DNA from 3 places in the Marinobacter sp. OP 3.4 genome. Region 1 is predicted to be linked to each of the others. Evidence: predicted binding sites of a transcription regulator. Region 1 holds the regulator's gene; each other region holds the start of a gene.
What was found. Region 1 encodes LexA, which represses DNA repair genes until DNA is damaged. Its sites were predicted from a motif close to CTGTNTNNNNANACAG; they were not measured.
Positions count from the first base shown of each region.

Region 2: a site for LexA is predicted at 2,250-2,265, ahead of recN (DNA repair protein RecN). Genes of this name have one in related genera too.
Region 3: a site for LexA is predicted at 2,799-2,814, ahead of recA (recombinase RecA). Genes of this name have one in related genera too.

Region 1 is NZ_JAVVLT010000065.1:43,122-53,148, forward strand. It holds gene RO069_RS12015 (translocation/assembly module TamB domain-containing protein) at 1-682, shown strand, start outside; gene RO069_RS12020 (SIMPL domain-containing protein) at 690-1,397, opposite strand; gene RO069_RS12025 (gamma-glutamyl-gamma-aminobutyrate hydrolase family protein) at 1,424-2,167, opposite strand; gene RO069_RS12030 (amidoligase family protein) at 2,160-3,161, opposite strand; gene lexA (transcriptional repressor LexA) at 3,429-4,037, shown strand; gene RO069_RS12040 (cell division inhibitor SulA) at 4,111-4,632, shown strand; gene RO069_RS12045 (hypothetical protein) at 4,712-4,972, opposite strand; gene RO069_RS12050 (DUF6586 family protein) at 5,002-5,475, opposite strand; gene RO069_RS12055 (SOS cell division inhibitor) at 5,665-5,994, shown strand; gene RO069_RS12060 (sigma-54 dependent transcriptional regulator) at 6,230-7,684, shown strand; gene RO069_RS12065 (sensor histidine kinase) at 7,827-9,101, shown strand; gene RO069_RS12070 (sigma-54-dependent transcriptional regulator) at 9,126-10,027, shown strand, end outside.
Region 2 is NZ_JAVVLT010000009.1:84,176-94,202, reverse strand. It holds gene fur (ferric iron uptake transcriptional regulator) at 1-387, shown strand, start outside; gene recN (DNA repair protein RecN) at 548-2,224, opposite strand; gene grpE (nucleotide exchange factor GrpE) at 2,435-3,037, shown strand; gene dnaK (molecular chaperone DnaK) at 3,163-5,085, shown strand; gene dnaJ (molecular chaperone DnaJ) at 5,221-6,351, shown strand; gene dapB (4-hydroxy-tetrahydrodipicolinate reductase) at 6,360-7,166, shown strand; gene carA (glutamine-hydrolyzing carbamoyl-phosphate synthase small subunit) at 7,504-8,634, shown strand; gene carB (carbamoyl-phosphate synthase large subunit) at 8,704-10,027, shown strand, end outside.
Region 3 is NZ_JAVVLT010000085.1:34,449-44,475, forward strand. It holds gene mutS (DNA mismatch repair protein MutS) at 1-2,055, opposite strand, end outside; gene RO069_RS14270 (CinA family protein) at 2,228-2,725, shown strand; gene recA (recombinase RecA) at 2,858-3,910, shown strand; gene RO069_RS14280 (flavodoxin family protein) at 3,936-4,406, shown strand; gene RO069_RS14285 (hypothetical protein) at 4,437-4,721, opposite strand; gene RO069_RS14290 (Lon protease family protein) at 5,059-7,461, shown strand; gene fixJ (response regulator FixJ) at 7,584-8,210, shown strand; gene RO069_RS14300 (ATP-binding response regulator) at 8,255-9,844, shown strand.

The DNA of each region.
Region 1 (10,027 bases):
GAATATGGACGTGACCGTGGTTGTGGGGGAGGAAAAGGTCAGCTTCGAGGGCTTCGGTGTGACCGGGGACCTGGAGGGGGAACTGAATATCGGCAACGACATGGACACCCGGGGTTCCCTGCAACTGGTGGATGGGCAGTACGAGGCCTTCGGCCAGGAGCTGGAGATACGACGGGCGCGCCTGGTGTTCCTGGGGCCGGTGAGCGAGCCCTACCTGGATATTGAAGCCATTCGCGAGGTGGACGATGTGGTGGCCGGCATCCGCCTGTCCGGCCCGGCCCGGGAGCCGGAGACCGAGGTGTTCTCGGAACCGGCCATGTCCCAGAACGAGGCCCTGTCGTACCTGATCCTGGGGCGCCCCCTGCAGAGCCAGGGAGACCAGAACCAGGTCAGCCGCATGGCGCTGGCCCTGGGCCTGAACCGTGCCAGCGGAATCACCCGGGGTCTCGGTGAGGCGTTCGGCATCAAGGACCTGACCCTGGAGGCGGAGGGGTCAGGCGAGGATTCGGCGGTGGTGGCCAGCGGCTACCTGACCGAGGACCTGAGTATCCGCTACGGGGTGGGGCTGTTCGAGCCGGTGACGACCGTGGCTCTGCGCTATGACCTCGGGCGCTATTTCTACATCGAGGCCGCCAGCGGACTGGCGGCCTCACTGGACATCTTCTACAACCGGGACTTCTGAGCCCGGCTCATTCCATGGTGAAGGTGGCCTGGACCGTGGCATTGATGTCCCGGGGCCCGACTTCGCTGACCGTATCCGCCGTTGCCGAGGCCTCCTGCATGCGCATCATGATGGGGCCGCCACCGGACGATTGCAGGTTCAGGGACTTGACCTCCCCACAGTCCATGCCGAGCTGTTCCGCCGCAAACTGGCAGCGGTCCCGGGCGTTGCTGATGGCCTTGGCCAGTGCATCCTGCTGGAGCTGCTCCTCGTCGGAATGGAAGAACTGGTGCTGGCCCAGGTTGTAGTTCATACCCAGGTCCTGAGCCCTGGTAAGCACCGGGTTCAGCAGGGTCAGGTCATGGACCTCAAAGCTCACGGTCTGACTGGCGACGGCGATGGTCTTCGGTTCCTCCGATTCGCCATTGCGGGGATGGTGCTGCCGCTGGTAGAGGTGGGCCGAGGCGTCGCTGTAGTCCACCAACTGGTCGCGGATATCGGTAATGCTCTCACGCCAGCGTTCCATCACGGCCCGCACCTCGCTGATAGCCTTGTCGGAATCCTCGTGCTCCGCGGTGACGGTGAAACTTAGACGGGCGCTGTCGGGTATGTACCTTACCTTTCCCTCGCCGGTCAGGCTGACCTCGGCGGGGGCGGCCAGGGCGGGTGCCACCGGCAGGACCAGGAGGGCGGCCAGGGCTGGGGTGCCAATCAGGCGGGTGATACTGCGGGTCATCGGTTTCTCCTTAATGATGTCGACAATCAGTCCGTCGGTTCGGGCAAGTCTTCCCGGACCAGGCGGGCAAGTTTGAGTTGCTCGGCGGTATGCACGAAGTCCGAAAAAATGCGCCGATGGGGGCCGTGGTAGAGCAGGTATTCCGGGTGCCATTGCACCCCCATCAGCCATTGCCCGTGGGTGTTCTCAAACGCCTGGACAAACAGGTCGTCGTCCAGGGCGCTGACCCTGAGCCCACGGCCAAGCCACTGGATGGCCTGGCTGTGGATGCGGTTGGCGCCGATACTTCGCGACCTTATGATCCTGCCAAGCCGGGTTGGTTCCACCACGCGAATCCTTTGCAAGGGTAGCAGCAGTGGTCGATGGCGGGTATGAACCCTTAGCGGGGTCACGTCCTGGCACAGGGAGCCGCCCCGATACACGTTGATCAGTTGTGCGCCACGACATATCCCCAGTACCGGCAGATGCAGTCGTTCTGCTTCCCGTAGCAGCATCTGGTCAGTGCGGTCCCGCTTGCGGTCGTACCGGGCCTTAACCTGGGGCTGCTGGCCATACAGGTCGGGGTGGATATGGGTGCCGCCGGACAGCACGATGCCATCCAGCAGGGACACGTCAATGTCGCGTCCCGGGCGGATGAAATGGGTATGGGCCCCGTAAAGCCGCAGCCCCAGGCTGATCAGCCGGTCCGAGGTGCGCCGGCGGGCGGGGCCACTGATGCCAATGGTCAGCCCCGGCACCTCCCGGTCGTCGTCGGTATGAGGGTCAGACATAGCCCCGGTTCTCCAGCCATTGCTGACAGCGGCTGCGCCAGGTGCTGGTCAGGTTCCTGAAGGACAGGGTCCGGCCCTCACGGAACAGGTCGTTCAGTTCCTTCTGCTGTTTGGGGTGCGACACGATCTGCTCCAGCACCACCCAGTCGTTCCAGACCGTGGAGAAGTGCCAGGCCGGGTTGTCGATATCACAGTCCGGCAGCCGATAATGAAGCGTTGGCCTGGACTTGATCCGGGGGTCGTCCACGTACTCCGCAAGCAGGTCCGCATCCAGGTGGGCGAACAGTGGCAGCAGGTCCAGGGCCCGGTTGCGGGTGGGGTTGTCCTCCAGGTAGTCACGCATCAGGCCCTCAAGGTCCGGCGAATAGTCCTCCGCGATCAGGCGGTCCACATAACTGCCGGCCCAGGGTTCGATATAGTTGGTGAGCTTGCGGCTGAAATCCAGCTGGTGGCGGCCCTTGAGCCAGTCGTAGAGGGCGGCGAAGGTCTGCAGGTAGCGGCGCAGGGTATCCGCATCCAGGTTCGGCAGCTCGGGGTTGAGCTGGAGGCCGAAGGCGTAGAGGATGGCCTCCCGGCTGCCGACGGCTCCGGCTTCCCGCAACCGGTCCGACAGCACCTCGATGGTATCGAGCTGGTCAAAGGGCACCGGCGGCGAGACGATCTCCAGGGGTACCAGGCGTTCGGCGGCGTAGTCGATCATTTCCATGGCATGGCCGCCAAGCTCCCGCAGGGACTCCGGCACCCGTTCATCCCGCAGGTCCAGGTCCTTGATGGGGTCGGAGTCCAGCTCAACGGTGAATTCCCCCAGCGGCGTGTCCACCTTGCTCACGTACCGGCCGCTGTTGCGGGCGGTTCCATCCAGGATGTCCGCGGTCAGGGATACCAGCTTCTCGTAGCCCAGGCCCGAGATTTCGATCTCCACTCCCACTCTTCTGGTCTTTCCGTCCCGAGTGGTCATCACGTCGGGCATCCTGCAGCGACTGGCCATGGGCATTGCTCCCCAGTTTGGGTTGATGGTGGTTAGTCTGTCCATCCCGGTGGCCGGGGTGGTCTGTTGCTTTGAAAGACGCTCCGCCGTGAAGGACATGCCGGCTTCGAGCATACAGGGGTTTACACTGGATAAAATACTGTATAAAGTCTTGGTTACTGTATATAACCCCAGCATCGGCGGACACCAGTCCTGCCATTGTGCCAGAAATGGTACCGGAGATTGTGCCGGAGGAAGGCCGGGGCAGGGAACTGCCACAGGAGAGAAAGCGCCATGAAACTGACTGCAAGACAGAGCCAGGTACTGGATATCATTCGCCGCTACGTGGATGAGACCGGCTATCCGCCGACCCGGGCGGAAATTGCCCTGGAACTGGGTTTCCGTTCCGCCAACGCCGCCGAGGAACACCTGCGGGCACTGGCCCGCAAGGGTGCCATCGAGATGGTACCCGGCACCAGCCGTGGCATTCGCCTGCCCGAGGAGGAGGAAGACCCCGGCCTGCCGGTGGTCGGCCAGGTGGCGGCGGGTAACCCGATCCTCGCCCAGGAGAACATCGAGGACTACTGCAGCCTGCAGCCGGAGTTCTTCCATCCGTCAGCGGATTACCTGCTGCGGGTCAGGGGGATGAGCATGAAGGATATCGGCATCCTGGACGGTGACCTGCTGGCGGTGCATCGCACCCAGGACGTCCACAACGGTCAGGTGGTGGTCGCCCGGGTGGGGGAAGAGGTGACGGTCAAGCGTTTCCGCCGCGAAGGCCCCCAGGTGCAGCTCATCGCCGAGAACGAGGAATTCGAGCCGATTGTGGTGGACCTGCGTGAGCAGGAATTGGTGATTGAAGGGCTCGGGGTCGGCGTGATTCGCCGTTCCGACCTGCACTAGACGATTAAACCTGCACCAGACGAATAAAACAGTGGCCCCGGGCAAGGGGCCGCAGCGAATCCGGGAGGATCTCATGGAACAGTTGGGTTTGAGCATGAATATGGCCGCCATGCCTGCAACCGGCGCGATGGCGCCGCAGGCGGCGGTGCGGCCCCGGCGGTTGCATGCCGATGGGTCACCGGTTTCTTCCGGTCCGGCCCGGGTCGAGGCGTCCGGTCAGGCTCCGGCAACCGGCACGCCCCGGGCGAATGTGACGGAAGTCATCCTGCCGCCGGGTCAGGTGGAGAACTTCCAGTTGCTGCTGCCAATGCTGACGCAACTGAACCAGGAGCGTCGGTGGCTGGCATGGATTGATCCACCTCAGGAGCTGGTCAGCAAATGGCAGACCATGCACGGCATTGTCGCCAGTGAGCTGCTGGTACTGAGGTCCTCCCGTGACTATTCAGCCTTTGAGTTGGCGGAACGGGCCCTGGGCGCCGGCACCTGCCACGCCGTGGTGATGTGGACCAGCCGCCTGTCCAGTCATGATTTCGGCGCCCTGGAGCAGGCGTCGGCGCAGGGGCAGAGCCACGGAGTCATCCTCCGGACCCGGTAGCCGTTGCGTTGCGGGGAAGCAGCGTGCCTCGGGGCGTCAGGATGTAGCATGGCCCGACCGCGCCCCGGGCGCCTGCCATTCAGTGAAGGGTATGGTGGGCGTGAGGCTCGAAATCTTCCGGATCGGCATCCTCCCACTCGACGGCGTCGTTGATCTGTCCCACCGCCTGGATGCCGGCGTCGATCATGGCGCGGGCAACGGTCATATCCCGGTTTTCCATCAACTCACGGGCCTCCTGGGAGAAGGATATCCGGACCAGGGGCGCTGAGTCGTCATCCACGCGCTTGAGGGCGTAGTCGCCGTTGTTCAGTTGTACGATTTCAAAGAATGAAGGTGACATAGAATCCTTACTTCAGGCTTGGATGGCGGTTACCACTCGGCGTGCCGCTCACCCAGGTCGTTAACAAGTGTTTTCATGGCTGCCAGGGTGTCCAGCAAGCCCTCCGCGGAACGATCCGGGCCGGTGGCCGCGGATATCGCGATGACGTTATCCTCCGATACGTTCTTCTGCTGCTTTGGCGGCTGGTTCTGGGACAGTTCCAGTTGATCCAGGTGGTGCCACCAGCTATCGGGGGTACGGGACAGCTCGCCCAGGACCTCGGCGTCCGGTGTATCCGCGATCAGCGTGGACAGTTCTGCCAGGGAGCTCGGCATGGCGTGCTTGTCCTGGTGATAGCGGGCTACCAGGGCAAGCAGCAACTGCCGTGCGCGCAGGGACAGTTCGATCGCCCCCTGGATACAGGCCTCCCGCTCAGTGGTGGAAGCCTGATTCCGGGCGGACCGGGCCAACTGCGTGGCCAGGTAGATTTTCTGGGATACCAGGGACTGCCACTGTGATGACATGACGTACCAACCCTCGTGTGTCTGTCGTGTGACCTGGATGCGGAATAAACGTCCAAGTTTACCAGAACGTGGAGGGAATTTCTTCGTTATCGGGTGTTATTGTACGGTCGAAAGGTCAGGACTTTTGCGGAGGCCGGCCTGTATACTCGCGGATATAACCGGATTCCAGAACCAGCAAGGGGAGATGTCATGTCCGATGAAGCCAATCAGGCGCTGGCGCGCCTTGATCAGCGTATTGCCGACCTCTGGGAGGCATTGCAGGCCAGTGACTGGGACCGGTTGGCGGATCTGAATCGTGATGTCCGCAATCTCGTTGATCCGGTGATGAAGGCCCTGGAGCGGGAGCAGTTGCCGCTGGAGGCGGTCCAGCAGCGGCTCTCCGAACTGGACGGCTTTGTCCGGGAAGCCGATGCCGCCGCCCGGGAGGCCCGGGACGAAGCCCGGGATGCGCTGGAGCAGGCGGGCCAGAACCGCAAGGCGGCCAATGCCTATGCCAGGGTGTCGAGCCGTAACCGGTGATCCGCATTCCTTGGCGAGGTCGGGTACCCGTCGGGATGGGAGCGGTGACAGATCCGCACTGGTCCTTTGCGTCATAAAATTGACTCTCTCTCCGTTAACGTCTTAAATACCGCACAAATAATCAAGACTCCGTAGCCTCACAGGCGCCGGAAGAAGAGCGTGCGGAAACTGCCGTCCCCGACAGGTGTACCCGCACGGAACCACAACGCTGCGCTGACCAAGAGATTTCATCTGCATGTCGATGACCGATACTGTGCTGGTATTGAGCAAGGACGCGTCACGAGCCAGAGATCTGAAGACCATTCTTGAATTTGTGGGCGAGGAAACCGTCCTGGATGACGGGCCTTCCCGCGATTTACTGACCACCGATGATGAGCAGGCCCGGGCCGACCTTGGGGTGGCGATTATTGCCAGCGAGGAGCCGGCGGATGTTGTTGATGACATCGGCATGGTGTGCAGTGCGGAACCTGGCCTGCCGATCCTGGTGGTGGGTAATCCGGACCTGGAGGCCCTGGACGACGATTGCCGGGAGCGGGTCATTGCGCGCCTTGAGTGGCCACCCAACTACACCAAGTTCGTGGATTCCCTGTACCGCGCCCAGATTTTCCGTGACCAGTACCTGCGCAGCCGTGGTCGCGGCCCCGGGCAGCAAAGGGGCATCATGCTGTTCCGCAGCCTGGTGGGAACCTCCCGCAGCGTCAAGGGCGTGCGGGAACTGATGGCGCAGGTGGCGGACAAGGACGTCAGCGTGCTGATCACCGGCGAGTCCGGTACCGGCAAGGAAGTGGTGGCCCGCAACCTGCACTACCACTCCCCCCGCCGCGAAAAGCCCTTTGTCCCGGTCAATTGTGGCGCGATACCGGCGGAACTGCTGGAGAGCGAGCTGTTTGGCCACGAGAAAGGGGCATTCACCGGCGCCATCACTGCCCGGGTCGGGCGTTTCGAGTTGGCGGAAGGGGGCACCCTGTTCCTGGATGAAATCGGCGACATGCCCCTGAACATGCAGGTGAAGATCCTCCGCGTCCTGCAGGAGCGCACCTTCGAGAAGGTGGGCAGCAACCGTACCCAGAGTGCCGATGTGCGGATTGTTGCCGCCACCCACAAGAACCTTGAGGACATGATCGAGAAGGGGGATTTCCGGGAGGACCTCTACTACCGGCTCAATGTCTTTCCCATCGAGATGCCGGCGTTACGGGAACGGGCGGAGGACATTCCGCTACTGATCAACGAACTGATTGCCCGCATGGAAAAGGAAAAGCGGGGCTCCCTTCGACTCAACTCCGCCGCCATCCTGAGCCTGTGTCGCCATGACTGGCCCGGCAACGTGCGGGAGCTGGCCAACCTGGTGGAGCGCCTCGCCATCATGCATCCCTTTGGCGTGATCGGTGTGCAGGAGCTGCCGAAGAAGTTCCGCTACGTGGATGACTATGACGAGACGCCGGTCATGGAGGACAGCACCATGCCATCGGGCGTGCCGGGCCTGGTGGGCCTGGACGCCCCGGCGCTGCTGCCGGTCAACGGCATTGACCTGAAGGACTACCTGTCGAACCTGGAAAAGCAGTTGATCCAGCAGGCCCTGGACGAGACCAACGGGGTGGTCGCCCGGGCTGCGGAGAAGTTGCGTATCCGACGGACCACGCTGGTGGAAAAGGTTCGCAAGTACGGTCTCCGGGAGGAAGAAGAGGGCTGACGGTTTTTTGTCAGCTTCCTCTCTCAATCCGGTTCCAATTCTATTTTTCTCTTCTTACCCATTGTAAATAAAGAAGAAATATTACCTGGCACGGCTCCTGCTAATTCGCCCCTGATTCATTACATTATGGTCAGGGGGAAGCATGAGACAGTTCCAGACGGCAATACCTGCCTCCCGTTCCGGGGAGTCCGGCTCGGCGACCAACGCGGCGGCCGAAGCCAATGACAAGGTAACCGCGCTGTTTCCATCGCAGAATGAGGATGCCGCCGTCGATACGGCTCTGGACCTGTTCAACCAGATGTCACGGCAGATTACCGACTCCTACCGCACCCTGGAGTCCCGGGTGAACCAGCTTTCCGGTGAACTGACCGCGGAGACCCGCCAGCGCCAGCACGAACTGGAGGAGAAGGAGCGGCTGGCGGATCGCCTGTCGACGCTGCTTTCCGCACTGCCCGCCGGTGTGATTGTGCTGGACAGCCAGGGCGCCGTGGCCCAGTGCAATCCCGCAGCGGTGGCGCTGTTGGGGGAGCCGCTGGAAGGCGAACGCTGGGTGAGCGTTATCCAGCGCTGCTTTGCCCCCCGGCGGGACGATGGCCATGAGGTGTCCCTCAAGGATGGCCGTCGCGTCAGCATCGAGATCCGGACCATGGAGAATGAGCCGGGCCAGTTGATCCTGCTGACCGACCTGACCGAAACCCGCCAGCTGCAGGCCCAGCTTGCCCATGCCCAGCGACTGTCGGCCATGGGCCGCATGGTCGCCTCCCTGGCCCACCAGATCCGTACTCCACTGTCGGCGGCGATCCTCTACGGTGGACACCTGTCCCAGCCGGACCTGGACGAGGAATTGCGCCAGCGCTGTGCCGACCGCCTGATGTCCCGGCTTACCCACCTGGAGTCCCAGGTGCGGGACATGCTGACCTTTGCCCGGGGTGAGACCCGTCTTGCGGAGGCACTGTCCTCAGGGCAGGTGGCGGAAGGTCTGCAGGCAGCGGTGGATGGGCTGAAACTGGCCGATGATCAACAGGTCATGGTCAGCGCCGACGGTCCGGAGGTCCCCCTGATGTGCAACCGCGAGGCCCTGGTGGGGGCCTGCATCAACCTGGTGAACAACAGCCTGGAAGCCGGCGCGAAGCAGGTGGCCCTGACCCTGGTGGGTACCCGGGACGAGCTGGAGATTGCCGTGGTGGACGATGGCCCGGGCTTTCCCGGGGACAAGGTCAACGAACTGATGGAAGCCTTCTACACCACCAAGTCCCACGGCACCGGCCTTGGGCTGGCCGTGGTGCAGGCAGTGGTCAAGGCCCACAACGGGCAGTTCAGCCTGGCTGCCATGCCCCGGGGAGGCGCCTGTGCGTCGATCCGGCTGCCGGCGGCCCGTACCACTACCGCGCCCAATAACCAGACCACACATTCCTGACAGGAAGGATAGTCGGAGGACGTCATGGCCCGACCCCAGATTCTTATCGTTGAAGACGACCACGACCTGCGTGAAGCGCTGGTCACCACCCTTGAGCTGGCCCGTTTCCGGGTGCGGGAAGCCGCCACCGGTGAAAAGGCCCTGGAAGAACTGGCCCGCGGGCCGGTGGATATGGTGGTCAGCGACGTCAACATGCCGGGCATGTCCGGCCATGATCTGCTGGCGGAAGTGCTGCGGCATTATCCCGGCCTGCCGATGATGCTGATCACCGCCTACGGTCAGATCAGTGATGCCGTCAACGCCATGCAGACCGGTGCCATCGATTACCTGGTCAAGCCGTTCGAACCCCAGGTGCTGGTGGACGCGGTGGAGAAGGTGATCGGTGCCGGTGCCCGCCGTAACCGTCGGAGCGACGACCCGGTGGCGGAAGATCCCATCAGCAAGCGTCTGTTCCAGTTGGCGAAGAAGGTGGCCGCCAGCGACTCCACGGTGATGATCTCCGGGGAGAGCGGCACCGGCAAGGAAGTGCTGGCGCGGTTTATCCACCAGAACTCCAGCCGTGATGATCAGCCGTTCGTGGCCATCAACTGCGCGGCCATTCCGGAGAACATGCTGGAGGCCATCCTGTTCGGTCACGAGAAGGGGGCGTTTACCGGCGCCCATGCCTCGTCACCGGGCAAGTTCGAGCAGGCCAATGGTGGCACCATCCTGCTGGACGAGATTTCGGAGATGGACCTGGGCCTGCAGTCGAAACTGCTGCGGGTGCTGCAGGAACGTGAAGTGGAGCGGGTCGGCGGACGCCGCACCATCAACCTGGATGTCCGTGTCCTGGCCACCACCAACCGTGACCTGGCGGAGTACGTGCGAGAGGGCAAGTTCCGGGAGGACCTGTACTATCGCCTGAGCGTGCTGCCCATGCATTGGCA
Region 2 (10,027 bases), on a different contig from region 1:
AAGGTGGGTCTGAAAGTCACTCTGCCACGAGTGAAGATCTTCAATATCCTGGAGACGTCGGAAGAGCACCATCTGAGCGCTGAGGACGTCTACAAGAAGTTGCTGGATCAGGGTGACGACGTTGGGCTCGCGACGGTTTACCGGGTGCTGACCCAGTTTGAAGCAGCGGGACTGGTGCTGCGACATAACTTTGAGGGTGGCCACGCGGTCTTTGAGATGGCCGGGGACGATCACCATGACCACATGGTCTGTACCCAGACCGGCGAAGTCATCGAGTTCGTTGACGAAGTGATTGAAGAGCGCCAGAAGAAGATTGCGGAAGAGCACGGCTATGAAATCGTGGACCATAGCCTGATCCTCTACGTTAAGCCGATCAAGAAGTCCTGATACGCCAGCCTTCCAGGTAGCGGTCGCAACCCGTGGCCGCTACCCCTGTCCCTTCGTCTGTTCAGACATCCTGCCAAAAAAAAGAGCGCCGGGGCGGCGCTCGAAAAGCTCTCTGGTGAGAAGGGAGTCGATGAGAGCAACTTGAAAATCAGCGTTTATTTCAATGGTGGGTGGCCTGTCCCTTGGTGTACATCTCGCGGGCGTGGGCCAGTGTCTGCTCGGTCATGTCCACACCGCCCAGCATCCGGGCCACTTCACTGATGCGGCCCTGATCGTTCAGCGTTTCGATCTTCGAGAAGGTGGTGTCCGCCTCGGTGAACTTGCTGACGAACAGGTGCTGGTGGCTTTGCGCCGCCACCTGGGGCAGGTGGGTCACGCAGATGATCTGGCCACTTTCCCCCAGTGAGCGCAGCAGCCGGCCCACGACTTCCGCCGTGCCGCCACCAATGCCCACATCCACCTCGTCGAACACCAGGGTGGGTGTGGTGGACGTCTGGGCCACTACCACCTGGATGGCCAGGCTGATACGGGACAGTTCGCCACCGGAGGCCACCTTGGCCAGGGGGCGTGCGGGCTGACCCGGGTTCGCGCTGATCAGGAACTCGATGTCTTCGTTACCCGCCGGGCTGGGTTCCTGGTTCCGGGTATCAAGCTGACTGGTGAATTGCATGGTCGGCATGCCCAGTTCCGCAAGTTCCTGGCCCACGCGCTGGTCCAGTGTGGCCGCCCCCTCGCGGCGGGCCCTGGACAGTTTGTCGGCCACCGTCTGGTAGGCCTGACGATAGTTCTCCACGTCGGCTTCCAGTTGCTCCAGGCTGCCTTCGCTGCCATCCAGTTCGGCCAGTTCCTCACCCAGGCGCTGGTGCAGATCCGGCAGTTCCTCCGGCTGGATGCGGTGCTTGCGGGCCAGCTGGTAAATGGCGCTGAGTCGATCCTCCACTTCCTGCAGGCGCTCCGGGTCCGCCTCGTAATCCTCCACGAAATGGACCAGGTTGTTGCCGGCCTCCGATAACTGGATCTGTGCTTCGTTGAGCATCTGGATGGTGTCGGCCAGGGCCGGTACCTGGACCGGCAGTTGCTCGAGTTGCTGCAGGGCCTGGCGTACCATGTCGGCGGCGCTGGTTTCATCCTCGGAGCACAGCATGGCAGCATGGTGGCTGTGCTGGCGCACGGTTTCCGCGTGGCTGAGCTGTTCCTGTTCCTGCTCAAGGCGCGCCTGCTCGTCCTCCTCAAGGGCGAGGCGGTCCAGTTCGTCGACCTGGTAGCGCAGGAGCTGCAACCGGGCTTCGGTTTCATCCGCGTTCTGCTGTCGGCTGATCAGCCGTTCCCGGGCCTGGTGCCACTGTTTCCAGGCCAGGCGGGTCTTGATGGCCAGATCTTCGGAGCCGGAGAATTCGTCCAGCAGTCGACGGTGGGTGTCCTTCTTCAGGAGAGACTGGTGCTGGTGCTGGCTATGAATGTCCATCAATGTGGCGCCCAGTTCCTTCAACTGGTTCAGCGGGCAGGGCTGTCCATTGATGTAGGCGCGGGAGCGGCCATCCCGACCGATCACCCGCCGCAGGATGCAGTCGTTGCCGTCATCCAGGTCCTGATCCTCCAACCACTCCCGGGCTTCGGCAATCCGGGCAATGTCGAAGGTGGCGGTGATATCCGCCCGCTTGGCGCCATGGCGAACAGCACTGGCATCGCCACGGCCTCCCATGGCCAGCCCGAGTGCATCCAGCACGATGGACTTGCCGGCGCCGGTTTCCCCGGTGAGGGCGGTCATGCCCTTCTGGAACTGGAGTTCGACGCGTTCGGCAATGGCGTAGTTGGAAACCGTGAGTTGAGTCAGCATGTGGTGTCTCCCTGAGTCACGAACACTGTTGAAACATACAGTGACTGTGAATATATACAGCAAAATCACTGTATGCAAATCCAGTGTGGTGAATTCTGTGAAACAGTCATGGTTGAAAGCGTTTATTTGGGCCCCATATCCGATGGCAATTCACCATCATTGGGTAACGGCGCGGCCATGGTCGCGCGCAGGAATAACCGGGAGTAGCTGATGAGCGCTGACGAAAATCGCAACGAAAATGTCGATGAAGAGCTGAAAGCGGAGGAGCGGGCCGGTGAGCCGGTGTCCGAGCAGCAGCCGGGCGAGACCTCCTCACCGGAGGAGGACGCCGATTCCATGGAAGCCCGCGTCCAGGAACTGAAGGACCAGGTGCTCAGGAGCCAGGCGGAAATGCAGAACGTGCGCCGCCGGGCGGAGATCGACGTGGAGAAAGCCCACAAGTTTGCCCTGGAAAAGTTCGTCAAGGAACTGCTGCCGGTGGCCGACAGCCTTGAAAAGGCCGTTGAGAGCACAGAGGGAAAGCAGGAATCCGACGACGTTGTCACGTCCATCCGGGAAGGGGTGGAAATGACCCTGGACCTGTTCCTTAAGAGTCTGGGCAAGTTCAACGTGCAGCAGTTGAACCCGGTGGGCGAACCCTTTGACCCGCAGCTGCACGAAGCCATGTCCATGGTGCCGGCGCCGGACGCCGAGCCCAATTCCGTGGTGGCCGTGGTGCAGAAGGGTTACACCCTGAACGAGCGTCTGGTGCGTCCGGCCATGGTGGTGGTCGCCAAGGCTGAGGATGCGCCAAAAATCGACGAGCAGGCTTGAAAAGTCAGCGTCGGAGCCAATATAGGCAGGTAACAGTCAAGACACGGTCCCTGGTGGGCCGGAAAAGAATCAGGTGAATCCGGATCAGGCAGCATCCGGACTGAACAGCTAACTGGAGTGATTTCATGAGCAAGATTATCGGTATCGACCTGGGCACGACCAACTCCTGTGTTGCCATCATGGATGGCGACAAGGTCAAGGTGATCGAGAACGCAGAGGGCGATCGCACCACGCCTTCCATCATCGCGTACACCGACGATGGTGAAACGCTGGTTGGCCAGTCCGCCAAGCGTCAGGCGGTGACCAACCCCCACAATACGCTGTATGCCATCAAGCGTCTGATCGGTCGTCGCTTCGAGGACGATGTGGTTCAGAAGGACATCAAGATGGTGCCCTACAAGATCACCAAGGCGGACAATGGTGACGCCTGGGTTGAGGTGAAAGACGAAAAGATGGCACCGCCCCAGGTGTCCGCGGAAGTCCTGAAAAAGATGAAGAAGACCGCCGAGGACTACCTGGGCGAGAAGGTGACCGAAGCGGTCATCACCGTGCCGGCGTACTTCAACGACAGCCAGCGTCAGGCCACCAAGGACGCCGGCAAGATTGCCGGCCTGGAAGTGAAGCGGATCATCAACGAGCCGACCGCTGCGGCACTGGCCTATGGCATGGACAAGCAGAGCGGTGACCGCACCGTGGCTGTCTATGACCTGGGTGGTGGTACCTTTGACCTGTCCATCATCGAGATCGCCGATGTGGACGGTGAGCACCAGTTCGAGGTTCTGGCCACCAACGGTGACACCTTCCTGGGTGGTGAAGACTTTGACCTGAAGATCATCGAATACCTGGCGGACCAGTTCAAGAAGGACAGCGGCATCGACCTGCGCGGTGACTCCCTGGCGATGCAGCGCCTGAAGGAAGCCGGCGAGAAGGCCAAGATCGAGCTGTCCAGCAGCCAGCAGACCGACGTCAACCTGCCGTACATCACGGCTGACCAGGCTGGTCCGAAACACATGAACGTCAAGCTGACCCGGGCCAAGCTCGAGGCGTTAGTGGAAGAACTGGTCGAGCGCAGCCTGGAGCCCTGTAAGGTGGCCCTGAAGGATGCCGGCCTGTCCGCCAACGAGGTTGACGAGGTGATCCTGGTGGGTGGTCAGACCCGTATGCCGATGGTGCAGGAGAAGGTGAAGAACTTCTTCGGCAAGGAAGCGCGGAAAGACGTCAACCCGGACGAAGCCGTGGCCATTGGTGCCGCCATCCAGGGTGCGGTCCTGTCAGGCGACGTGAAGGACGTTCTGCTGCTGGACGTGACCCCGCTGACCCTGGGCATCGAAACCATGGGTGGTGTAGCCACGCCGCTGATCGAGAAGAACACCACGATTCCGACCAAGAAGTCCCAGACTTTCTCCACGGCGGAAGACAATCAGACCGCCGTGACCATTCATGTGGTCCAGGGTGAGCGCAAGCAGGCGACCCAGAACAAGTCGCTGGGCCGCTTCGACCTGGCGGACATTCCGCCGGCGCCCCGTGGCGTGCCGCAGATCGAAGTGACCTTCGACATCGACGCCAACGGTATCCTGAACGTGTCCGCGAAGGACAAGGCAACCGGCAAGGAACAGTCCATCGTGATCAAGGCCTCTTCCGGTCTTAACGACGACGAGATTGAGAAGATGGTCAGCGATGCTGAGGCCAATGCCGAGGAAGATCGCAAGTTCGAGGAACTGGTCCAGGCCCGTAACCAGGGCGATGCCATGGTCCACACCGTGCGCAAGACCCTGAATGATGCCGGTGACAAGGTCACCGACAGCGAGAAGGAGAACATCGAGTCAGCCATCAAGGAACTCGAGGAAGCGCTGGAAGGCTCCGACAAGGACGACATCGAAGCGAAGACCCAGAAGCTGACCGAAGTATCCGGTGAGCTGGCCCAGAAAATGTACGCCGACCAGGGCGAACAGGCCCAGCAGGCCGGCGGCGAAGAGCAGGCCAGTGGCAGCTCCGATGACGCCGTCGACGCTGAGTTCGAGGAAGTCAAGGACGACGACAAGCGCTAAGCGTTTCGTCCGGTCCGGCAAGAACGCGGGGGTTGTCGCCCCCGCGTTTTCTGCGTTTGAGAATGGCGGGTTTCCGGATACCCGGAGGCCCGGATCTGAATAGCACAGACAGGTTTTTCAACAAGGTTTTCCAGAATGGCCAAACGTGACTACTACGACGTTCTCGGGGTATCCCGGGATACGGACGAGAAGGAGATCAAGCGGGCCTACCGCAAGCTCGCCATGAAGTACCATCCGGACCGTAACCCGGACGACGCCGAAGCCGAGGCGAAGTTCAAGGAGGCCACGGAAGCCTACGACGTGCTGATGGACACCAACAAGCGCGCCGCCTATGACCAGTTCGGCCATGCCGGCGTGGATGGTCAGGCCGGCGGGGCCGGTGGCTTCGGTGGCGGTGGCGCCAGCTTCTCCGACATCTTCGGGGATGTATTCGGTGATATCTTCGGTGGCGGCGGCCGGGGTCGCAGCAACCGGGGCGCCGACCTGCGCTATACCCTGGAACTTGACCTGGAGGAGGCCGTCCACGGCACCACGGTGAAGATTCGGGTGCCTGGCCATGTGGAGTGTGACCTGTGCGAAGGTAGTGGGGCCGCCAAGGGCTCCAGGCCGGAGATCTGCGGTACCTGTAAGGGCATGGGGCAGGTTCGCATGCAGCAGGGCTTCTTCACGGTCCAGCAGGCGTGTCCCACCTGTCGCGGTAGCGGCCAGATTATCAAGGATCCATGTAGCAAGTGTCATGGCGCCGGGCGCCTCCAGGAAGAGAAGACCCTGTCCGTCAAGGTGCCACCGGGTGTCGATACCGGCGACCGGATCCGGCTGTCCGGAGAAGGGGAGATGGGCATTGATGGCGCACCGGCCGGCGACCTGTACGTGCAGATCGCGGTCCGCGAACACTCCATCTTCACCCGTGATGGTCGCAACCTCTATTGCGAAGTACCCATCAGTATCGTGGACGCCGCCCTCGGCGGTGAGCTGGAAGTGCCAACACTGGATGGCCGCGTGAAGCTCAAGATTCCGCCGGAAACCCAGACCGGCAAGCTGTTCCGCCTGCGAAACAAGGGGGTTTCTCCGGTTCGTGGCGGTCCTGCGGGTGATCTGCTGTGCCGGGTGATGGTGGAAACGCCGGTCAACCTGACCAAAAAGCAGAAGGATCTGATGGAGCAGTTCCAGGAAACCCTGGACGGCAACAACGGCAACAACCATGGACCCCGGAAAACCTCCTGGTTTGAGGGTGTGAAGAGCTTCTTTGACGAAATGAAATTCTGAGGTCTGCCATGACAAGGATTGCGGTAACCGGCGCGGCCGGTCGAATGGGCAAGGTGCTGATCGAAGCCATTGACGAGGCGGATGATCTGTCCCTGGGCGCTGCCATCGTCCATCCGGAAAGCTCGCTGGTGGGCGCGGATGCTGGTGAAATGGCCGGCATCGGCAAGAATGGCGTGGCCCTGGCTGGAAGCATCGCCGATGTGAAGGATGCATTCGATGTCCTGATCGATTTCACCTTCCCGGACCTGACCCTGGAGAACCTGGAGTTCTGCAGCCAGAACGGCAAGTCGGTGATTATCGGTACCACCGGCATGACGGACGCCGAGAAGGAGCAGGTCAAGGTGGCGGCCGACCGGGTGCCCGTGGTGTTTGCGCCCAATATGAGCGTGGGCATCAACGTAGTGCTGAACCTGCTGCAGACGGCAGCGTCCGTACTGGGCGATGACTATGATGTCGAGATCATCGAGACCCATCACCGCCACAAGAAGGACGCTCCCTCCGGCACCGCCCTGCGTCTCGGCGAGGCCGTTGCCGATGCCCTCGGGCGGGATCTGAAGGAATGCGCCGTCTACGGTCGTGAAGGCTTTACCGGCGAGCGCCCCCAGAAGGAAATCGGTTTCGAGACCATCCGGGCCGGGGATGTGGTGGGCGACCACACCGTGCTGTTTGCCACTATGGGCGAGCGCATCGAGATCACCCACAAGGCCAGCAGCCGCATGACCTTTGCCAAGGGCGCCATCCGTGCAGCCCACTGGCTGCAGGGCAGGCCCGCCGGTCTGTACGATATGCAGGATGTGTTGTCCCTGAAAGACTGATTTTGGCCACGGAACCCACGGAAGGACACGGAAGGAAAAAAGATGAAGGATTTCGTGGCCAATAACGTCTTTATCTTTTTTGTTTTTTCCGTGTTCTTCCGTGGATTCCGTGGCAAGCAAGGTCTTTCAGATGGACACAGATCGTCATATTTCCTACAATAAGGCGATTTAACTGCACCAAGCGTAGCCTGAAGACAAAGCCCGCCCGGGATTCCGGATGACTTCCGAGGGCGGATACAAGAGCGGGACGGGGCAACACCCCCTCTCGCTTTTTTGCGACCTGAATTTGCGCTTGCGTTCCCGTTTGCCCAAACGAACCCGATTGAGGATACACGCCTTGAGTACACCAGCCATCCTTGCACTCGCAGACGGAAGCCTGTTTCACGGAGTCGCCATCGGCGCCGACGGCGAAACCAGTGGTGAGGTGGTTTTCAATACCGCCATGACCGGCTACCAGGAGATCCTCACGGACCCGTCCTACGCCCGTCAGATCGTGACCCTGACCTATCCTCATATTGGTAATACCGGCATCAATGACGAGGATGTGGAATCCGACGATATCCACGCCGCCGGCCTGATTATCCGTGACCTGCCGCTGCTGGCCAGTAATTGGCGCAGCCAGAAGACCCTGTCCGACTACCTGAAGGAAAACAACCGCATCGGCATCGCCGGCATCGACACCCGGCGCCTGACCCGCATCCTGCGGGACAAGGGCTCCCAGGATGGCGCCATCGTGGCGGGCGAGGGCGCTACCGCTGAGCGAGCCCTGGAGCTGGCGAAGGCCTTCCCCGGGCTCAAGGGCATGGACCTGGCCAAGGAAGTGTGCCGCAAGGATACCTGGACCTGGGATGAAACCGAATGGGTGCTGGGTGAGGGCTATGGCAAGCGCACCGAGAGCCGTTTCAAGGTTGTGGCCTGGGACTACGGCGTGAAGAAGAACATCCTCCGCATGCTGGCCAGCCGTGGCTGTGACCTGACCATCGTGCCGGCCCAGACCCCGGCATCGGACGTGCTGGCCATGAATCCGGACGGGGTGTTCCTCTCCAATGGCCCCGGCGACCCGGAGCCCTGCGATTACGCCATCAAGGCGATCAGCGAGGTGCTGGAAACCGAGGTACCGGTCTTCGGCATCTGCCTGGGGCACCAGTTGCTGGCGCTGGCCAGTGGCGCCAGGTCCGTGAAGATGGGCCATGGTCACCATGGTGCCAACCACCCGGTACAGAACCTGAGGGATGGCACGGTGATGATCACCAGCCAGAACCACGGCTTCGCGGTGGACGAGACCACGCTGCCCGACAACGTTGAGGCGACCCACAAGTCCCTGTTCGACGGCTCGCTCCAGGGCATCCGACGCACGGACAAGCCGGCATTCAGCTTCCAGGGACACCCGGAAGCCAGCCCGGGGCCCCATGATGTGGCTCCGCTGTTTGACGAGTTTATCCGGCTGATGGAAGCACGGTCCGCGTAAGCGGACGCCCGACACAGCGTTGCCGAAAGGCCCTACGAATCTGAATTTTGCTGACAGGTTGACTGAGAAATGCCAAAGCGGACCGACATCAAGAGCATCCTGATCCTGGGCGCTGGCCCCATTGTGATTGGCCAGGCGTGTGAGTTTGACTATTCCGGGGCCCAGGCCTGCAAGGCCCTGCGTGAAGAGGGGTTCCGGGTGATCCTGGTGAACTCGAACCCGGCCACCATCATGACCGACCCGGCCATGGCCGACGCCACCTATATTGAGCCGATCACCTGGAAGACCGTCGAGAAGATCATCGAGAAGGAGCAGCCGGATGCGCTGTTGCCCACCATGGGCGGCCAGACCGCGCTGAACTGCGCCCTGGACCTGGAAAAGCACGGTATCCTGGAAAAACACGGCGTCGAGATGATCGGTGCCAACGCCGATACCATCGACAAGGCCGAGGACCGGGACCGTTTCGACAAGGCCATGAAGCGGATCGGGCTGGAGTGCCCCAAGGCCACCATGGCCCATTCCATGGAAGAAGCCTGGCAGGTGGCCGATGAGATCGGCTTCCCCTGCATTATCCGGCCGTCCTTCACCATGGGGGGCTCCGGGGGCGGTATTGCCTACAACCGGGAAGAGTTCGAGGAGATCTGCACCCGGGGACTGGACCTGTCCCCCACCAATGAGTTGCTGATCGATGAGTCGCTCATCGGCTGGAAGGAATACGAGATGGAGGTCGTTCGGGACAAGAACGACAACTGCATCATCGTCTGCGCCATCGAGAACTTCGACGCCATGGGTGTACACACCGGTGACTCCATCACCGTAGCCCCGGCCCAGACCCTCACCGACAAGGAATACCAGATCATGCGGAACGCCTCGCTGGCGGTGCTGCGTGAAATCGGTGTCGAGACGGGTGGCTCCAACGTACAGTTCGGCGTCAACCCGGACAACGGCCGCATGGTGGTCATCGAGATGAACCCGCGGGTGTCCCGTTCCTCGGCCCTGGCCTCCAAGGCCACCGGCTTCCCCATTGCCAAGGTGGCGGCCAAGCTGGCCGTGGGGTACACCCTGGATGAGCTGCAGAACGACATCACCGGCGGTATTACCCCGGCGTCCTTCGAGCCCAGTATCGACTATGTGGTCACCAAGATTCCCCGCTTCACCTTCGAGAAGTTCCCCCAGGCGGACGCCCGCCTGACCACCCAGATGAAGTCCGTGGGTGAGGTGATGGCCATCGGTCGCACCTTCCAGGAGTCCATGCAGAAAGCCCTCCGTGGCCTGGAAGTGGGCTCGGAAGGGTTCGAGGAAAAGGTGGACCTGGACAGCACCAGCGGTCGCGAAACCCTGATCAAGGAGCTGAACGTGCCGGGTGCGGAACGCATCTGGTACATCGGCGAGG
Region 3 (10,027 bases), on a different contig from region 1:
GTGGAGGATGTTGGCGGTTTCGGTCATTTCCACCATGAAGGTGGAGCGGCCACCGGCGATGTCGTCGGAGGACCCCATGCGGGTGAAGATCCGGTCCACCGGGCCCAGCACTGCCCGGTCCGCCGGTACGAAGCTGCCGCAGTAGGCGAGCAGGGCTATCAGGGCGGTCTGGCGCATGTAGGTGGACTTACCCCCCATGTTGGGGCCGGTGATCACCAACATCCGCCGCTGTTCGTCCATCAGCACGTTATTGGGTACGAAGGGCTCGTCCAGCAGTTGTTCCACCACCGGGTGCCGACCGGCGTCGATATCCAGGCCCGGTGCCTCGCGGAACTCCGGCGCGGTGAACCTCAGGCTGGTGGCCCGCTCGGCGAAGTTGGCCAGCACATCCAGCTCCGCCAGGGCCTGGGCGCTGTCCTGGAGTTGTGGCAGCTGTTCCGCGAGCGTTTCCAGCAGTTGGTCATACAGGCCTTTCTCCCGGGCCAGGGCCCGGCTCTTGGCGCTCAGGGCCTTGTCCTCGAATTCCTTCAGTTCCGGGGTGATGAAGCGTTCGGCATTCTTCAGGGTCTGGCGGCGGATATAGTCCACCGGCGCCTGATCCGACTGGGCACGGCTGATCTCGATGTAGTAACCGTGCACCCGGTTGTAGCCCACCTTCAGGGTGCTGATGCCGGTACGTTCCCGTTCCCGGGTTTCCACGTCCAGCAGGAACTGGCCGGCGTTCTCGCTGATATTACGCAGGTCGTCCAGCTCATCGTCGAAGCCTTCCCGGATCACGCCGCCGTCGCGGATGACCACCGGCGGGTTGTCGATGATGGCCCGTTCCAGCAGGTCCGCCAGTTCGGGATACTCACTGATCAGGCTGGCCAGCTTCACTACATGGTGAGAGTTGACCGGCCCGAGTGCCTGTTGCAGGTCGGGCAGGGCAGCGAAGGCATCCCGCAGGCGGGCCAGGTCACGGGGGCGGGCGGAACGCAGGGCAACCCGGGCCAGGATGCGTTCGATATCGCCCACCCGTTTGAGCAGGTCATGCACCGGCTCGTAATGGAAGCCGTCCAGCAGGGCTGACACCGCGTGCTGGCGCTGGTAGACCTGTTCCGAATCCCGTAGCGGGCGGTTGAGCCAGCGGCGTAATTGGCGGGCGCCCATGGCGGTGGCGGTGCGGTCCATCACCCAGGCGAGGGTATGCTGGTGACCGCCCAGCAGGTTGGTGTCGATTTCCAGGTTGCGACGGCTGGTGGCGTCCAGTACCACCGCATCTTCCCGCCGTTCCCGCGTCAGCTTGCGGATATGGGGCAGGGCGGTGCGCTGGGTTTCGCGGGCATACTGCAGCAGGCAGCCAGCGGCGCAGATGGCCAGGGTCAGGTCCTCACAGCCAAAGCCGGTGAGGTCCCGCACCTGCAACTGCTGGGTCAGCAGGCGGTGGGCCGTGTCCGCCTCGAACAGCCAGGGCCCCTGGCGACGAATGCCGCTGAGGCCGTCCAGCAGGTCCTCGAAGGGAAAGTCCTCGCTGATCAGCACTTCCGCCGGGCGCAATCGCTGGATCTCTTCCTGCAGGGCGTCGGTGCCCTCGATCTCCGAGACGGCGAAGCGGCCACTGGAGATGTCCAGGGTGGCAATGCCAAACCCTTCCCTGTGATGGAAGATGGACAGCAGCAGGTTGTCGCGCCGGTCTTCCAGGAAGGCCTCGTCACTGAGGGTACCGGGGGTGATGATGCGCACCACCTTGCGCTCCACCGGGCCCTTGGCGGTGGCCGGGTCGCCGATCTGCTCGCAGATGGCGATGGACTGACCGGCGCGAACCAGGCGGGCGATGTAGTTCTCGGCGGCATGGTAGGGCACTCCCGCCATGGGGATCGGGTTGCCCCCGGACTGGCCCCGGGCCGTCAGGGTGATGTCGATCAGTTCGGCGGTCTTCTTGGCGTCATCATAGAACAGCTCGTAGAAATCCCCCATGCGGTAGAACAGCAGTTCATTGGGATGCTCCCCCTTGATCTTCAGGTACTGGCGGATCATGGGGGTGTGCCTGGAAAAGTCGTTCTGTGCTGCCGACATGGTATGTGCGCCCAGTTGGTGGAGTCTGAGAAATCCCGGTGTAGAATCGGCAAAAAGCCGGTGCCCCGAAACCTGCGTGATAGCAAACCACACCGTGGTGTTATTGTCGCCCGCAGACAGGGCCACCGGATTGTAAGAAAATATGACGCTGGATGAAACGAGGAGGCTGTGGATGCTGAAAGACTCGACCATGGAACAGGCCGCCAACCACCTGGGTGACCTCCTTTCCCTGAGGGGGCAGACCATGGTGACGGCGGAGAGCTGCACCGGCGGCTGGATCGTAAAGGCCCTGACCGACCGGCCCGGCTCGTCGGACTACGTCCTTGGCGGCCTGGTGACCTACAGCAACAGCATGAAACGTGAGCTGCTGCACGTTTCTGCCGAAAGCCTGGAGCGGGACGGTGCCGTCAGTGAGCCGGTGGTGCGGCAGATGGTGGCTGGCGCGGTCAAGGCAACCGGCGCGGATTTCGCCATTGCCACCAGTGGCGTGGCGGGTCCGGGCGGCGGCAGCGAGGACAAGCCGGTGGGCACGGTCTGGTTCGCCTGGGGCTCGCCGGCGAACGGTATCGTGGCGCACCGCTGCCATTTCGACGGTGACCGCGATGCGGTCCGGCGGCGGAGTGTGGTCTATGCGCTGCAGGGGCTGACGGATTACGTCCAGACGCTTTGATCCCGTGATACACGCCCCCCGGCAGGGGATTTGTTGAATGGGGTTGGTCTGGAATCAGGACTGTGGTTTAATACTGTTCAAGTATACAGTAAAACGGTCCGGGACAGTCGGAAACATTGAGGGTTTGCACTGATGGAAGACAATCGCAACAAAGCACTGAACGCGGCACTGAGCCAGATTGAACGCCAGTTCGGCAAGGGCGCCGTCATGAAAATGGGCGACCAGCCCCGGGAAGCCATTCCGGCGGTTTCCACCGGCTCACTTGGCCTGGACGTGGCCCTGGGTATCGGTGGCTTGCCCTATGGCCGGATCTGTGAAATCTATGGTCCGGAAAGCTCCGGTAAAACCACCCTGACCCTCCAGGTGATCGCCGAAGCCCAGAAGGACGGTAAAACCTGTGCCTTCATTGACGCAGAGCATGCCCTGGACCCGGTTTACGCCGAAAAGCTTGGTGTGAATGTGGATGAACTGCTGGTGTCCCAGCCGGATACCGGTGAGCAGGCCCTGGAAATTGCCGACATGCTGGTGCGTTCAAACGCGGTGGACGTCATCATCGTCGATTCCGTTGCGGCCCTGACTCCGAAAGCGGAAATCGAAGGGGAAATGGGGGACAGCCATGTGGGTCTGCAGGCCCGTCTGATGTCCCAGGCCCTTCGCAAACTGACCGGTAACATCAAACACGCCAACTGTCTTCTTATCTTTATCAACCAGATCCGGATGAAGATCGGTGTGATGTTTGGCAGCCCTGAAACCACCACCGGCGGTAACGCCCTCAAGTTCTATTCCTCGGTGCGCCTGGATATCCGCCGCATCGGCTCGGTCAAGGAAGGTGACGAGGTGGTGGGCAATGACACCCGGGTCAAGGTAGTGAAGAACAAGGTGTCGCCGCCCTTCAGGCAGGCCGAGTTCCAGATCATGTACGGCAAGGGTATCTACCACATGGCGGAAGTGGTGGACATGGGTGTCAAGGAAGGGTTCGTGGATAAGTCCGGTGCCTGGTACGCCTACAAGGGCGACAAGATTGGCCAGGGCAAGGCGAACGCCGCCAAGTTCCTGGAGGATAATCCGGACATTGCCACCGAAATTGAAACCGCCATCCGCGAAAAGCTGATGCCCAAGCCGGTATCCAAGGACAAGGAGCAGGCAACCGCCGAAGCAGAGGAAACCAACGGCGAACTGCTCTGATCCATTGATCGGACCGGGAGGAATCATGGCAAACGGTAAGAAACTGCTGATTGTCGCCCATGCTCCCTCACCCAACACACAACGGCTCAGGGAAGCCGTTGCCGAGGGAGCCAGTCACCCGGACATCGAGAATGTCGAGGTGCGGGTACTGGCGCCACTGGATGCCGGTCCGGATGACGTATTGTGGTGTGACGCCATTGTCCTGGGCACCACGGAAAACCTGGGCTACATGAGTGGTGCGCTGAAGGATTTCTTCGACCGAAGCTACTACCCCTGCCTCGAAGAGACCCAGGGCCTGCCTTTCACGTTCTACATCCGCGCCGGTCGCGATGGTACCGGCACCCACCGGGCGATCGATAGCATCACCACCGGATTACGGTGGCGTCAGGTGCAGGAGCCCGTGCTTTGCCGTGGCGAATTCCGGGAGGCGTTCGTGGGCCAGTGCCGTGATCTTGGCATGGCCATGGCCGCCAGCCTGGATGCCGGGCTGCTGTAGTCCGGTTTCCGGGGCATGCCCTTCGCGGCATCAGGCGCTGGTGCGGAGGTTACGTCCGCGCCGATCTTCCAGAGTGGTTTCCTTGCCGGTACGTGGGTGCAGCAGCATCGGGCGCCGCCGGCTGCTTTTCCGGCGCCTGTCGGGGCCCTTGAAAGCCTCCTGGCGACGACGCCGGTCCGGTTGCACCCGGCGATCCCTTACCGGTTCGGCAGGCGCTGGCGGGGTGTCGTCCACCCGGACCACTTCCCCGGCGGGTGTCCTGGCCGGTCGGTCGAGTGCCGTCAGCGAATGGGCAAACGTTTTTAGGATTTCCACGTTATTGATCTCCCTGAAAAATAATTCCCTGACCGCCCTGGTCGACTTCGGAATGATAAGTGTGTGGCCGAATTCTGGTAGTTTGTCACTCCTGTTTATCGGCTCCGCCCGGGCGATCTTTAGCCCGTCCCGGGGATGCCCAAGCAAGAAACGTGCACCGGTGCGCATTCCTGGTGCCCGGTTACGGCACAGGCGACAGATGTGACAGAACCGCCTAGAATGACCGGTTTCCCCGGCAGACATAGTGTCCCGTCTGGCTAACGAGTTACCCAGACGGGACACTAGCCACTATGCTGGGAACGTGCGACCACCCATTCGAGAACAACAGGACATCACATTGAAGGCTTTGCCCCTGAATCAGCTTTACAAGGCTTGCGTTCTAAAGGATCTCCCCTTCAAGACCACCCGTCAGCTGGATCCCCTGGCCGAGATCGTTGGCCAGAACCGTGCCCAGGAAGCTGTACGCTTTGCGCTCAACATGCCCCACGGCGGTTACAACGTCTACGCTGTGGGCCGCAATGGTCTGGGCAAGCGCACCATGATGTTGCGCTACCTGGAGCACCATGTGGACGAGGACCATCGCATCCACGACTGGTGCTATGTGGCCAATTTCGACGATCCCCGGGTACCGCGGATGATCCGCCTGCCGGCCGGGGAGGGAGGCAATCTCAAGCGGGACATGGAAAAGCTCATGTCCCGCCTGGTGAAGATGATTCCGCAAACCTTTGACAGTGACAGCTTCCTGGAGCGTGCCGAGCAACTCAAGGGCGAGTACGGCAAGAAGCAGGAAGACGAGCTGGAAAAGGTGGCCGACCAGGCCAAGCGCAAGAAGGTCAGCCTGACCCTCACCACGCCCGGCGGTTACCGGCTGGTGGCCATGAACGGTGACGAGCCCCACACGGCGGAGACTTTTGCCGAGCTGAGTGAAGCCCAGCGCAACAAGTTCGAAGAGGACATCAACAAGCTTGAGAAGAAGCTGCGGCAGGCCGTGCGCAAGATTGCGGACTGGGAGCAGGAGTATGCGGAGAAACAGCAGGCCCTGAACCAGGAGACCCTGGAGTCCATTTCCGGCCACCAGATCGACGAGCTGGTCAAACGCTACGAGAAAGAGCCGGATGTGGTGGACTATCTCGAAGCCGTTCGTAAAGACCTGGCGGAGAACCTGGACATCTTCCTGGATGACAACGAGGACCAGGCGGCCATCGCCTATGCCTCCCTGGACAAGAAGATGCCCCGCCGTTATCTGGTAAACCTGCTGGTGCACCAGAAGAGCGATGAAGTGCCGGTGGTGGTGGAGGACAACCCCACCTACCACAACCTGTTTGGCTATGTGGAGAATGTGACCTTCAAGGGCACCGTATTTACGGACTATTCCCTGATTCGCCCCGGCAGCCTGCACAAGGCCAATGGTGGCTACCTGCTGATGGACGCCATCAAGGTGCTGGAGCAGCCCTTCGTCTGGGATGGCCTGAAAAGGGCCTTGCGCAGCAAATCCATCATGATCAACTCCCTGGAGCGGGAGCTGACCCTGTCGGGCACCATCTCCCTGGAACCCGAGGCGATTCCGCTGGACGTTAAGATTGTCCTGTTCGGTGACCGGGAAACCTGGATGCTGTTGCAGGAATACGATCCCGAGTTCGCGGAGTTGTTCCGGGTCACCGCGGATTTCGAGAACGAGATGCGCCGCACCCCGGAGAGCCAGTTGCTCTATGCCAAGTTCATCGCCAGCCTGGTGTATGAAAAGGGGCTGTTGCACTGTGATCGCAAGGCGGTGGCCCGGGTGATTGAATACAGTTCCCGTACTGCGGAGCATCAGGCCAGGCTGTCGCTCCATGCCGCCGATATTGCCAACCTGCTGAGGGAATCGGATTACTGGGCCCGCCAGGCCAACGCTCGTTTGATTCAGGACAAGCATGTGGAGCAGGCCCTGGAGAGCGCCCGTTACCGCAGCAGCCGCATCCGGGACCAGTTCTACGATTCGATCCGCGACGGTACTACCCTGGTTACCACCGAGGGTAAACGTGTGGGCCAGGTCAATGCGCTTTCCGTGTTGTCCACCGGTGGTTTCGAGTTCGGCCTGTCAAACCGTGTGACAGCCACCTGTTACTACGGTGATGGGGATGTGCTGGACATCGAGCGGGATGCCAAGCTGGGCGGTAACATCCATTCCAAGGGCGTGATGATCCTCAGTGCCTGGCTGTCGTCCCGGTTTGCCACCCGGGATCCCATGCACCTGTCCGCCAGCCTGACCTTCGAACAGAACTACGGCGAGGTGGATGGCGACAGCGCGTCGGTGGCGGAGCTGTGTGCGCTGGTCTCGGCCCTGTCAGGGGTGCCGGTGCGCCAGGATCTGGCCATTACCGGTTCCATGAACCAGTTTGGCGAGGTGCAGCCCATCGGCGGCGCCAACGAAAAGGTGGAAGGCTTCTTCGAGACCTGCCGTATCAAGGGGCTGACCGGTACCCAGGGTGTGATCATGCCGGCCACCAATGTGCAGAACCTGATGCTGGACAGCCAGGTGATGGAAGCGGTCAGGGCTGGGCAGTTCCGTATCTACGCCGTTAATACGGTCGAGGAGGCGATGGAGTTGTTGATGGGCAAGCCGGCGGGTGTCGCCGACCGCAAGGGCCAATACCCCCGTGGTACTCTCTTTGGCACCATCGCCCGCCGCCTGTCCGACATGCGGGAGCATGAACGTCGTGAGCATGAAGGGGCTGCAAAGGATTCCACGATCCATTAACCTCTTGGGAAACTCCGGCGGCTACCATCCGGACGCGGCCTTTCAAAAGGCACTGCGGGCCGGGGTGGAACAGGGCCAGGGTACAAACGGGTCAGGGTAAAATAACGACAGGAGCGACAGGAATGACCGATATCCAGCAAACCGTATATGTGGTCGAGGATGATGAGGCGGTACGTGACTCCCTGGAGTTGCTGCTGAAATCCGATGGCAAGTCGGTGAAGACCTATCCCAGTGCCACGGACTTCCTCGGCGATTATTCGGAAGAGATGGCCGGCTGCATCGTGCTGGATATCCGCATGCCTGGTATGGATGGCATGGAACTGCAGAAGAAGCTCAACGCCCGTCATTCGCTGTTGCCCATTATCTTCGTGACGGGCCATGGCGATGTTCCCCTGGCGGTGGATGCCATGAAGGAAGGCGCTGTGGACTTTATCCAGAAGCCCTACCGGGAGGAGGCCCTGCTGGAGAAGATTGAGTCCGCCCTGGAGCAGGACCGGGAGCAGCGCAAGACCCTGGGCGAGCGCCAGGAGATTGTCCGCCGCATCAAGACCCTGACCCCCCGTGAGACCGAGATCATGGAGCGCATGATTGCCGGCCAGGCCAACAAGGTGATTGCCATTGAGCTGGAGATCAGCCAGCGCACCGTGGAGATCCACCGTTCAAGGGTGATGCACAAGATGGGGACCCACTCCCTGGCCCACCTGGTTCGCATGGTGTTGTCCGTAAAGGACCTTATCGACGTCGGATGAACGGCGGTTCATCATGAACCTATTCCCGCAACCGGCTGTAACCTATGACTGACCAGGCCAGCACCGAGTCCACGGTGCTACTTGTTGACGACAATGCCCAGAACCTCAAGGTGCTGTACGAAACCCTCAAGGATCGTGGTTATCACCTGCTGATCGCCAATGATGGCAAGAAGGCATTGACCCTGGCGTCCCGTCACCGGCCCGAAGTCATCCTGCTGGATATCATGATGCCGGACCTGGACGGCTACCAGGTGTGCGAGCGTCTGAAGGCGGACCCGGTCACGGCCGATTCCGCCGTGGTGTTCCTGTCCGCCCTGGACGATGTGGATGCCAAGCTCAGGGGGTTCTCCCTGGGGGGCGCCGACTATATCTCCAAACCCTTCCAGGCCCAGGAGGTGATCGCCCGGGTGGGCACCCACGCCCGCGTCATACGTCTTGAGCGCGCCCTGCAGGAACGGAACCGGGAACTGGAAAGCGACCAGACCCGCATCCTCAATGCCATCAGCGAGGGCATCTACGGGCTGGATGCCGAGGGCGATATCGTCTTTGCCAACCCGGCGGCGGCCATGATCAGCGGTTGCAGCGTGGAAGAGTTGATCGGCCAGAATTTCTTCGAGCTTCACTTCCGTCAGCCCCGGCCCTGTTCCGGGGCCCTGTGGCATCCAACGGAGGATGCCACCGACGGATTGCCGGTACAGGCCACCTGTAGTCAGGGGATTGCCGAGCATCAGCGCAATGTCACCATGTACCGGGCGGACCGCTCCAGCTTCCCCGCCGAATACCGGGCCACGCCCAAGAAGGAAGAGGGGCGCCTGACCGGTGCGGTGGTGGTGTTCCGGGATATCACCACCGAACTGGAGAAGGAACAGGCCCTGGAAGATGCCCGCAACCTGGTGCAGGAACAGCGGGACCAGCTTGCCCATGCCTCGCGCATGGCCACCATGGGGGAGATGGCGGCTGGCTTTGCCCATGAGGTGAACCAGCCCCTGACCGCCATCACCAATTATGCCCGCGTGGCCCTGCGTATGCTCCGGACCGATGAACCCGATCCGGACCTGCTGTCACAGACCCTGGAGAAGATTGAAGCTCAATCCCACCGGGCCAGTGAGGTGGTCAAGCGTATTCGCGGGTTTGTCCGCAAGCCGGCGGTGGGCAAGGAGGTGCTGTCGGTCGCTGCCTTGCTGGAGGAAACCCGCCAGTTTGCGGAGGTGGATGCCCGCAATAACGACGGTGGTGTCGAGGTGGTCGTGGCGGACGAGGTGCCGGATGTCCTGGCGGATCCCGTCCAGGTGCAGCAGGTGGCCCTGAACCTGATCCGCAACGCCCTGGAGTCCACTCGGGGGGCGGGCTCCGTGGAGCCGGTGGAGGTGACTGCCCGGATGCTGGATGACACCATGGTCCGCATTGAGGTGCGGGACCATGGCGAAGGCCTGCCTGAAGACGCTGAACAGAAGCTGTTCCTGCCGTTCTTTACCACCAAGAAGGAGGGCATGGGGATCGGCTTGACCCTGTGTCGTTCTCTGATCCAGGCTCAGGGGGGCGAGATCGGTTTTGAGCGTCCGCAGGGGCAGGGGGCGGTGTTTTTCTTTACCCTGCCGGTGGCTCCGGCGACCGCCGTAATGGGTGCGGAATAACCGGTCTCTGGTGGCTTCTGAAAAAGTTTTCAGGAAAGCGTTGACATGCCCGGAGCCATCTTTATAATGCGCCCACGTTGTCACGGAGCAGTCACGCAGACGGGCTCAGCCAGATTCACTCCTTCGGTTTCAGGTGGATGGCAACAGATCGCGGAGCGGTAGTTCAGTTGGTTAGAATACCGG